Regions from separate parts of the Alteromonas sp. W12 genome, predicted to be linked through region 1. Evidence: predicted binding sites of a transcription regulator. Region 1 holds the regulator's gene; each other region holds the start of a gene.
The links. Region 1 encodes sigma-54, which starts transcription at its own class of promoters, with help from an activator protein. Its sites were predicted from a motif close to GTTGGCACGNNNNTNGNNT; they were not measured.
Positions count from the first base shown of each region.

Region 2: the regulator sigma-54 is predicted to act here: its motif matches at 1,364-1,382, upstream of AWH61_RS02260 (flagellar assembly protein T N-terminal domain-containing protein).
Region 3: the regulator sigma-54 is predicted to act here: its motif matches at 1,219-1,237, upstream of AWH61_RS14505 (BON domain-containing protein).

Region 1 is NZ_LQXH01000001.1:255,436-258,720, forward strand. It holds gene rapZ (RNase adapter RapZ) at 1-302, opposite strand, end outside; gene ptsN (PTS IIA-like nitrogen regulatory protein PtsN) at 387-830, opposite strand; gene hpf (ribosome hibernation promoting factor) at 844-1,131, opposite strand; gene AWH61_RS01075 (RNA polymerase factor sigma-54) at 1,162-2,643, opposite strand; gene lptB (LPS export ABC transporter ATP-binding protein) at 2,717-3,285, opposite strand, start outside.
Region 2 is NZ_LQXH01000001.1:567,493-570,777, reverse strand. It holds gene flgM (flagellar biosynthesis anti-sigma factor FlgM) at 1-43, shown strand, start outside; gene flgN (flagellar export chaperone FlgN) at 83-514, shown strand; gene AWH61_RS02265 (LPP20 family lipoprotein) at 661-1,146, opposite strand; gene AWH61_RS02260 (flagellar assembly protein T N-terminal domain-containing protein) at 1,447-2,628, shown strand; gene AWH61_RS02255 (transglutaminase-like cysteine peptidase) at 2,849-3,285, shown strand, end outside.
Region 3 is NZ_LQXH01000009.1:207,982-211,266, forward strand. It holds gene AWH61_RS14500 (TIGR03915 family putative DNA repair protein) at 1-463, shown strand, start outside; gene AWH61_RS14505 (BON domain-containing protein) at 585-1,184, opposite strand; gene AWH61_RS14510 (endonuclease/exonuclease/phosphatase family protein) at 1,574-2,557, shown strand; gene AWH61_RS14515 (hypothetical protein) at 2,575-3,123, opposite strand.

The DNA of each region.
Region 1 (3,285 bases):
CGACGTGTTTCGCTAAAACGCTTAACCAGTACATCATCGCTCGCGTCAATGTAAACAATGGTCATCGACCACGAAGAAGGCAGGTAGTCTAAAATTTCTACCAAATCGTCAGGATTTTTAGGTAAGTTTCTCACATCGATACTTACCGCAACCTGATCGTACTCGTCAACAACTGTATGGGTTAAGGTGGGAAGTAAGTTTACCGGGATATTATCAACACAGTAATAACCTAAATCTTCCAATGCGCGAAGTGCGACAGACTTACCAGACCCCGAACGACCACTGATTATTATCAGCTTCACCTACTTTCTCCCTAATACTCTGGTTTTATCACATACGCGTTGTTGAATTAGGCGCCTACTAAACGGTTAATAGGCGCTTAATGTTTAACTTAATGCAGATAGAATATCGTCGCTTGTCGTTGCGCGACGTATTGCTTTAATCGTTTCTTTGTCGCTTAGTTTACCAGCCACGGTGGCCAGCGTTTGAAGGTGTCCTTCGGTCTGTTCCTCAGGAACGAGTAGCGCAAAAAAGATGTCTACGGGTTTCTCGTCAAGGGCGTCGAAGTCAATTGCTGGCGTGCTGGTTACAACAATGGCAATCACTTTCTCGAGGCCCGGCAGGCGTCCATGGGGCAGGGCGATACCATTGCCAATGCCTGTACTACCCATACGCTCTCGAGCCATCAAACTGTTGAGTACCGTTGCCTGATCAATGTTCTCGTTTTGCTTGGCAGCGATATCAGCGATGATCTCAAGAATTCGCTTTTTACTATTACACTGAACCGCACACTCGGTGCGGTCCAGACTTACGATGGCTTGTATATCCATGCTTAATTAACTACTAATGTTTTTTCAGTTTTTCCTTATGCTTGATTACCTGCCGGTCGAGTTTATCAACCATGCTGTCAATCGCCGCATACATGTCGGTATTTTCTGAGGATGCGAATACTTCAGCGCCACTTAAATGAACGGTCGCTTCGGCTTTTTGATTTAATTTTTCAACGTTCAGGATGACATGCACATTAGAAATGTGATCAAAGTGACGTTCAAGTTTGCTGAACTTCGTATCGACATAATTACGCAAAGAGTCGGTGATTTCGACATGATGACCAGTAAGGTTGATTTGCATATTTCGTCTTCCTTATATTATTAAGCCCGATTAAATAAGGCTTTTGCGTTGGTTCGACGGCGGGATCGACAACGATTCCCGGTACTTTGCTATTGTTCGCCGGGCAACTTTAATGCCTTGTTCGGCCAACAATGAAGCAATCTTGCTATCACTTAGCGGCTTGCTAGGCTTTTCAGCGGCCACTAATTTCTTGATCAATGCACGAATCGCTGTAGATGAACATTCACCACCAGACTCTGTTGCAACGTGGCTTGAGAAGAAATACTTCAATTCGAAGATTCCACGTGGCGTATGCATGTACTTTTGCGTTGTCACTCGCGAAATAGTGGATTCGTGCATATCTACCATTTCTGCGACATCATTTAGCACCATTGGTTTCATCATTTCCGGGCCGTGCTCAAAAAAGCCCATTTGCTGCTGCACAATGCAGTTTGCAACCTTCATTAAGGTTTCGTTACGAGATTCAAGGCTCTTTATGAACCACTTAGCCTCTTGCATGTGTGAGCGGATGAATTGTGAATCGCTACTATTCTTGGCACGGCGACTCATTGCAGCGTATTGTTGATTTACGCTTAATTTAGGCAGACTGTCGGGGTTCAGCTCAACCACCCAACGGCCATTTTTCTTGGTTACTGAGACATCAGGAATAACGTACTCAGGCTCTTTAGTAACTAAAGCACTACCTGGGCGAGGATTCAAGGTTTGCAGTAAACGCATTGCCTCGCGTAGCTGATCTTCTTTCAATCGGCTTTTACGCATAAGCGTACGATAATCTTTGCTGCTCAGTAAGTCAGAGTACTCTTCAATCAGTTGCTTTGCTTCAGCAAGCCACGGTGTGTCTTCTGAAAATTGGCGCAATTGCACCATCAAACATTCTTGTGGAGAGCGTGAGCCAGAACCAATAGGGTCGAACATCTGAATGCGCTTTAGCACACATTCTATTTCGTCCATTTCAATCGGCTCTTCCATATCATCATCGTTAACCGCTTCTAAAATATCATCAAGAGTAACGGTTAAATAACCTGACTCGTCAATAGAGTCGATGATTGCTGTAGCGATTGCGCGATCGGTATCCGAGAAATGGGTAAGGCGCATTTGCCAAAGAAGGTGCTCTTGAATATCTTCAGTAGTCTCACCTTGGAAGATTTGCTCGTCGTCATTGGATGGACCCGGAGCTGGCGAAGATGAAGCAGAGTAGTATTCGTCCCATGTGCTGTCGATTGGCAGCTCATCGGGAAGATCGTTTTTCTCAAGTGCATCGCCGGCTTCTAACGTGTCACTAGATGCAGAAGCAGTGGCCTCAGAGCCGCTGTCATCGTTGTCGATATTGTTCTTTTCTAGTTGCGGCTCGTCGTTACCTTCTTCAACTTCTAATAGCGGATTAGAATCGAGCGCTTCTTGGATCTCTTGTTGAAGATCAAGTGTAGAAAGCTGCAGCAGTTTAATGGCCTGCTGAAGCTGTGGTGTCATGGTAAGTTGTTGGCTAAATTTTAGCTGTAAAGATGGTTTCATCTACGTCTTATTTAAATGCTCTAAATTGAATATACCAGAGCGAAACTGAAAAATGACAATTCGGTTACATTAACTATAGCCTGAATTGTTCGCCTAGGTATACATCCCTTACTTTTTGATTACTTAAAACCTGTTCCGCCGTTCCTTGCGCAATAAGCTCGCCATGACTCACAATGTACGCCTTTTCACAAACATCCAATGTCTCTCGTACGTTATGGTCCGTGATAAGGATTCCAATACCCCTATCGCGAAGATGTTGTATTATCTTCTTTATATCATTAACTGATATTGGATCAACACCAGCAAATGGTTCGTCTAACAAAATAAATTGCGGTTTTGCTGCCAGAGCGCGGGCAATCTCAACGCGACGGCGTTCGCCCCCTGACAAACTCATCCCCGTACTATTACGTATATGGTTAATATTAAATTCATCAAGTAGCGCATCAGCTTCTTCTTCTTGCTGTTGTGAATTTAAATCTTTACGGGTTTGCAAAATGGCCATGATATTTTCATGCACTGTGAGCTTTCTGAAAATAGATGCTTCCTGCGGTAGGTAGCCAATTCCGCGGCGTGCGCGCTCGTGCATGGGCTGATGAGTTAGCTCATTGTCGTCGATTTCAATCTTGCCTTTATCCAGATTCA
Region 2 (3,285 bases), 310 kb from region 1:
CAAGATTGCAAAACTAGAAGGTGAGATTTTTGGCGCTAAATAGTGAGCGACAAAACTCGTAACTAACCAGAAGAGAGCTAACGTGACTGAACAAGCAAGCCAATTGACACAAGCACTAATAAAGCAAGTGGAGCAACTGTCTTCACTTGCCGTATTGCTTGAAAAAGAATTGCAACTTATCAGTTCGCGAGACGCAGAATCTTTAATGAACTTATTAGACGAAAAGACAGCACTGTTAACGTCTATCCAGGCTCTCGATGGAAGCATTGAGCGCACAATTAGCGATCAAGGCTCAATGTCAGAAGAAGATGAAGCATTAATGGCTAATGCAAAGAAACTTCTGGACGATTGCAAATACCGCACGCAGGTCAATCAAAAAGCCGTAGAGCAAGGACAGCTACGCCTCACACACTTACGTAACTTGATGATGGAAGTTCGTGCCAAAGAATCGCTCACCTATGACAAAAAAGGAAAGCCGAAAGGCGGGACTTTAGGGTCGGGAGTGAGCGCCTAATTTTTTTGCGATTTCAGTAAACCCCACTCAGCGAGCTTTAACCATTAAGCCTTAACCGGTAAAAGTAAATTATATCTCTGTGAATTTGCGCATGTTTTAAGACTTCACGATACAGCCACTTGCGCAAACTCCCCTTTAGCTAACGTTTAATAATACTTAACATCCTTTACTCGGCGCGGTTTTGCGGTCGACAGATATATATCGTAAACCTGCTGCATATCTAAAGCGAGTTCGGTGACGTATGTATCTTCACCTACTGGATAGGCTTTTACGACTTCAGCGCCTCTAATGACCCCCTCTACAGATGCTCGCAATGTTTCGCTATCTATAACTAAGTGAGACAGAGACTGATTGCCTTCAATTTTTTGACCATAGACTTGTTCAGTTAGCTCTCGGTATGCATCTAATTTTGACGCTTTCATCGCCATTATAAGCTTCATGCTGTCGCTTTCGCCATGCTGAGAAGAAATTGGCGCATAGCCTACCGCCTTGAGCACGGGATAGCTTTCTGGTTCTATTGTTTCCCACTCAACGTGTTTATCAATAATGCCGCATCCACCAGTGCCTATTGCTAAACCAAGAAAGCAAGACAGCAGCAGCGATTTTGATTTATGTATTTTTTTCAAGCACATAGTTTCATTTCCAAATTGCATTATTAATAAAATAAAATGTGTAGTTACGCTGCTCTCGTCGGTGGCAGCCTTGTAACTACGAGATACTGCCATACTCGCGGTAGCAGATTTTGACGTATTTAAACTGACGCTTTTTACAAACCTTTTGCAAGATACGCGTTGCAAGATATGTGCAAGATATGCGCCCGATTGATTTAATGGCGACGAAACCACATCAACTGGCACTCTTTTCGCATACTTCGCTTTATAAACCGGGCGCTTTGCATAGCGCAGTTAGACAAAAACCTCCAGAGGTGTGCGGTGCGACATATTAGCAAAACAACGCTGGTAACTATTTTAAATGCTGTCGTGGCGGTAATTTGCCTGTTTGCATTTTTCGTTGGGCAAGCAAATGCCGTGTGGTACGAGGCTACAGGACAGGCTGTGGTGCGAAATGGTGATAAGGAAACTGCCAGACATGCGGCTACCCAAGAGGCACTTAAGCAAGCCATGCTTTTTGCAGGCGCATCAGTTCATAGTGTCGCCAAGCTTACAAATGGTCTTCTTAAAAATGAAGAGATGACCATTCGCTCTACCGGCGAAGTTGAACAACTGGAACTGGTTGATGAAGTTTATAGCGGCGATGTGATTACGGTAAGTATTCGCGCTGACATTTTTCCAAGAGGAAAAGTGTGTGCCGCACAAAATGACCAAAAACATTTCGCTACCACACATTTCAGGGTACGTAACAGAGCGCAGCTAACACAGGGTAATATTCCCAACTTCGATGCTTCATTCACCCAGCAGTTAGCGCAGGCCATGCGAAATAAAACTGAAAACCTAGATATTATCTATATCGCGCCACATACTGCAAAATTTGACAGTCGATATACTGACCAAAATGTACGCACGCTTTCAGCGCAAAGTAATACTCAATTTGTGCTGGTGGGCATGATAGATGATTTAAGCGTGACACGGGAAGAGGCTTCGGTTTTTACACCGTGGCGTGAGGGTACTTCTCGACGCTCCTTTGCTATGACCATTCAGGTCTATGACGGCATTAATGGAGGCCTGTTGTTGACTAAGTCTTATCAGAATCAAGGAGAATGGACATTCGACAGATTCGAAGATGTTGATGAGTTTTCGACAAAATTTTGGCAGTCGCTTTATGGGCAAACTGTCAACGCGACAATAGCAGAAGCGATTGAAGACATAAAGGAAGCCACTGCATGCCAGCCAATGACAGGTAGAGTGATTAATGTTGCCGGCGATAAAATTTCTGTATCTTTAGGCAGAGACAATGGCATTTCTGAAAAAGATGAACTATACCTTTATCAAGCTAAAGAGATTGTCGATAACCGTGGCCGTAAATACTTACAGTACTCGCTATATCCTGGCAAATTTGTAGTGAGTAGTGCCTACGGTAATTCGTCTCTAGTAGTAAACGAAGGTGCAGGAATTATCGCAAACATTCAAGAACACGATTTTGTAGTAAAAAAATAGTCTTTCTCGATTTCCACTTTAGCATTCGAAATCATGGTTGGTTTATCAGCACAGCCATGTTATACCTATAACTACGTATAGCAAATTATACTTAAACTTTAGGTGAAGACGGTTACGCTCACCTATACTTTAGTATAACTAAAATAATGAAGTTATGACCCTTTCTCTATTTGCGTCGCACTGCTTAGCATTAGTGGCCCTGCTACTGGCTGGACAGCAAATGAAGGATCAGTATGTAATCGAGTTTCCAAAGCTTGAACAGGAAGTAAAAAATAAATTTGGAGCTGATAAAGCATCACACGTTGCAGCGCTAGAAGCTGCCCTACACGCTCTTGAAAGTAAGGGTGTCAAAGATCAATTGCTTGGTGTAAACGCTTTCTTTGATGAGCATATTCAGTATGCTACTGACGATATTGTGTTTAAAGAAAAAGACTACTGGGCAACCCCTTCTGAACTTTTTGGCCATTCTCGCGGAGATTGTGAGGATTATGCCATTGCAAAATACGTAGCTCTGCTACACTTAGGTATCGATAGTTCTAAAGTTCGCCTAATTTATGTAAAAGCGAAGATTGGTAGAAGTCGAGTAACACAAGCACATATGGTTTTAGGATACTATGACTCCCCTTCATCGGATCCCCTTGTGCTAGACAGCTTAGT
Region 3 (3,285 bases), on a different contig from region 1:
GGCTAAAGCAGTAAAACGCGATGCATATAAGATAAGTGCTTTTTTGAGATTTCGAGAAGTTGTACTTGACGGACAAGAGCATTTTATTGCGTGGTATGAACCAGAACACTTCAGCTTGGAATTGAAGCTCGATTTTTTTCAGACTCGTTTTAAAAATATGTGTTGGTCAATACTTACCCCTTATCGAGCTGCGCATTGGAATACTAAAACACTTGTTTTGGAAGATAATCCTGATCCAAGTATCATTCCAAATGATGACAGAATTGAAAAATACTGGCTCACGTATTATGCAAATATATTTAATCCTGCCCGCGTAAAAACAAAGGCAATGTTAAGTTCAATGCCCAAAAAATACTGGAAGAATATGCCTGAGACGTCGCTTATTAACGATATGATACGCCAATCGGATGCTAGAGCACGTAAGATGATACTAAATGGTAAAAAAGTGGAGAATGGTGAATGAGTTCTCCTGACAAATATTAGCATCTGTGCTTCCCTTGTTTTTTGCGATTTGGAAAGCTCTGTAAATCGTGACCAGAAAAAAAGGGGCCGAGGCCCCTTTTTTGTGTAAAGCAACAATGATATTAGTTCATCGCAGTTTCAGTAACTACACGAAGGTTGCTTTCAACATCTTTCACGTCAGACGCATTCTTAGCAATTTCCACAGCTAGGTCACGCTCAGCATCAGAATCAACGTCGCCAGTCAGTGTTACTACACCGTTTTCTACGTCAACATCGATGTCGAAACCTGAAATATCGGTATCCATAAGAAGACGAGTTTTGATTACTGTGGCGATTTTGGCGTCAGTTAACTCGCTTGTGCCTTCGTCAACAGTATCTTCCATGTCATCTGACATGTCGCCTTCCATATCTTTGTCAGAGACAACCGTTAGCTTGTTGTCTACAGACGTTACACCGTCAATATTCGCAACTAGCTCTTCCGCTAGCTTTTTATCAACAGAGTTCTCAACCTTACCAGTAAGAACGACATTACCGTTTTTAACGTCAGTATTAATGTCGAATGAATCAAGGTTACCATTGAACAACAGCGTTGCTTCTGCTTTGCCATCAATCCATGCGTCTTTGGCACCTTTCTCCCATTTGTTGTCTGTGTCCATGTCACCTGCATATGCAGCTGTAGTCAAAGTTGTAGCAACAATCATAGAAATAAGTGAACGTTTCATAACATTTCTCCTTTGTCGAAACTCGTAGATAGTCATGCCAATTCCTTGCCAACAAAATAAGACATTGTTTTATATGATAAATATTAATATCCAGGGCTAGTTAAGTAAGTTTTGTTTTGCAAACTTTGCCTTTGTTTGAGAACTTTTTACTTAATTTTGTTAATGCCCAAAACTCGTCAACTTCACTTAAGAAAAGCACCTATCAATTGTACTAGGGGATAACTTTTCGTCGTTGGCCGCCGCTAAGTTGCAGTGATACTTAGGTTAAACTTATTTCACAAAGCTGCCGTAGTTATAACGATTTGTGTCGCTTCACTAGAATTTAGTTTTGCAGACAGAAGCAACAGGTGGAGTGTTTTTCGTTAATTAAACTCAAGGACCAACTAGACATGGATACTGCACTTACTGCTGTTTCAGTCTTATTTATAGCCGTAAGCTGGGCCCCTTTGCTTCCTTCTTCTCATTGGTTAGTAAGAGTGTGGGAATTTCCGCGACTACAAATAGCAGCTATCATTTCTTTGTTAATTGCTGGGCATATTTTTGAATCAACCTATTACGCACAGATAGATAGCCTAGCAGTAATTATTGTCGCTGGATTAACAGTTAGCCTTATTTATCAGGTTATCTGGATCATTCCTTATACCCCTCTGTATAAAAGAGAAGTTAGGCACGTCGAGGTTGAGAGTGCGAGCCAAAAGCTAAGTGTTTTATCAAGCAATGTGTATATGCCTAATGACGATTTTCGCAAGCTCATTGAACATGTACGTAATAAGCAACCTGATTTTCTCGTAACGTTGGAATCTAATGAGAAGTGGCAGAAAGGCATCAGTGAAATTGAATCTGAATACCCATATCGTAAATTTTGCCCACTTGAAAATCTCTACGGTATGCATCTTTATAGTAAGCTTCCCTTTGAAGAGGTCTCATTGCGATTTCTAATAGAAGAAGATGTGCCGTCTATGAAAGTTAAAATCAATCACCACGGACAAGATGTCACGCTATATTTTCTTCATCCAAAACCACCAAGCCCAACAGAAAACACGTATGCAAAGCCCAGAGACGTAGAACTTACTGTTGTGGGGGAAGAAATAGCTGAAACAGAGGGCCCAATTGTCGTCGCTGGCGATCTTAACGATGTGGCTTGGTCACCTACTACCAGAAAGTTCAAGAAAATAAGCGGACTTTTAGACCCACGAGAGGGGCGCGGTTTTTTCAATACATTTCACGCGAAATATCCTTTAGTGAAATGGCCGTTAGACCACGTATTTCACTCGGAACATTTTGCATTGGTCAATATAGAGAAGCTTGAAAGCATAGGCTCAGACCACTACCCGCTTTATACCGAACTAGCGCTAATCACGGACAAGGAGTAATACTCAAGACTGTAAATCTAATGAGAGCTACGGTGTTTGACACACCACATGAGGCTATCACACGCCTCTTCACGCTTTTTAAAATGGGCTAGCCCTATTAGCTTGTTATCCCGAGGCCAAACCGCTTGGTTTAGCACCTCTTGATCTTCTGCCGATAGTTGTTCGCTATCTAACACAATCTCAACCGCTTTTTTGTTGGGTTTTATTAATGTGGGGTTAGCTTCTTTGACCAGAGCAGAGTTCACACAAATATACTCTCTCTTAACAGGGTCTCTCACCACGCCGATGTAGTTGTTGTCACAAATTATAGCTGGCCAGCCTTCCGTTATTCTGCTCTGTCCAAACATTACGAGTGTAAAAGCAACAAGAACGAAAAGTGTTAAACCGATAAATTGAGCGCTCAAATCTGGTGCTACACTTACAATAACGCCGACAACAGCTGCGAAAAATATCCAGCCGCCAAATACTCTGCGCATAGCATTTGGTGAGATACCAGATATAACATCAACCACCTTTAATGATTGTTTGTCATAGTGTCGAATGAATACAGACGATTGTGATTCCACAGCCTTTGTCCACCAGAAAAAATACGAAATTCAGAAATTAATACGTTACAAGTAAGGCTGAAGATTTACCTACACTCTGAGTGAGTAAAAACCAATAATATGAGATTAGTTCTACTCGAAAGAAAACGTGTTAAGCAATATTTGTAGGAATATTTAAACTAT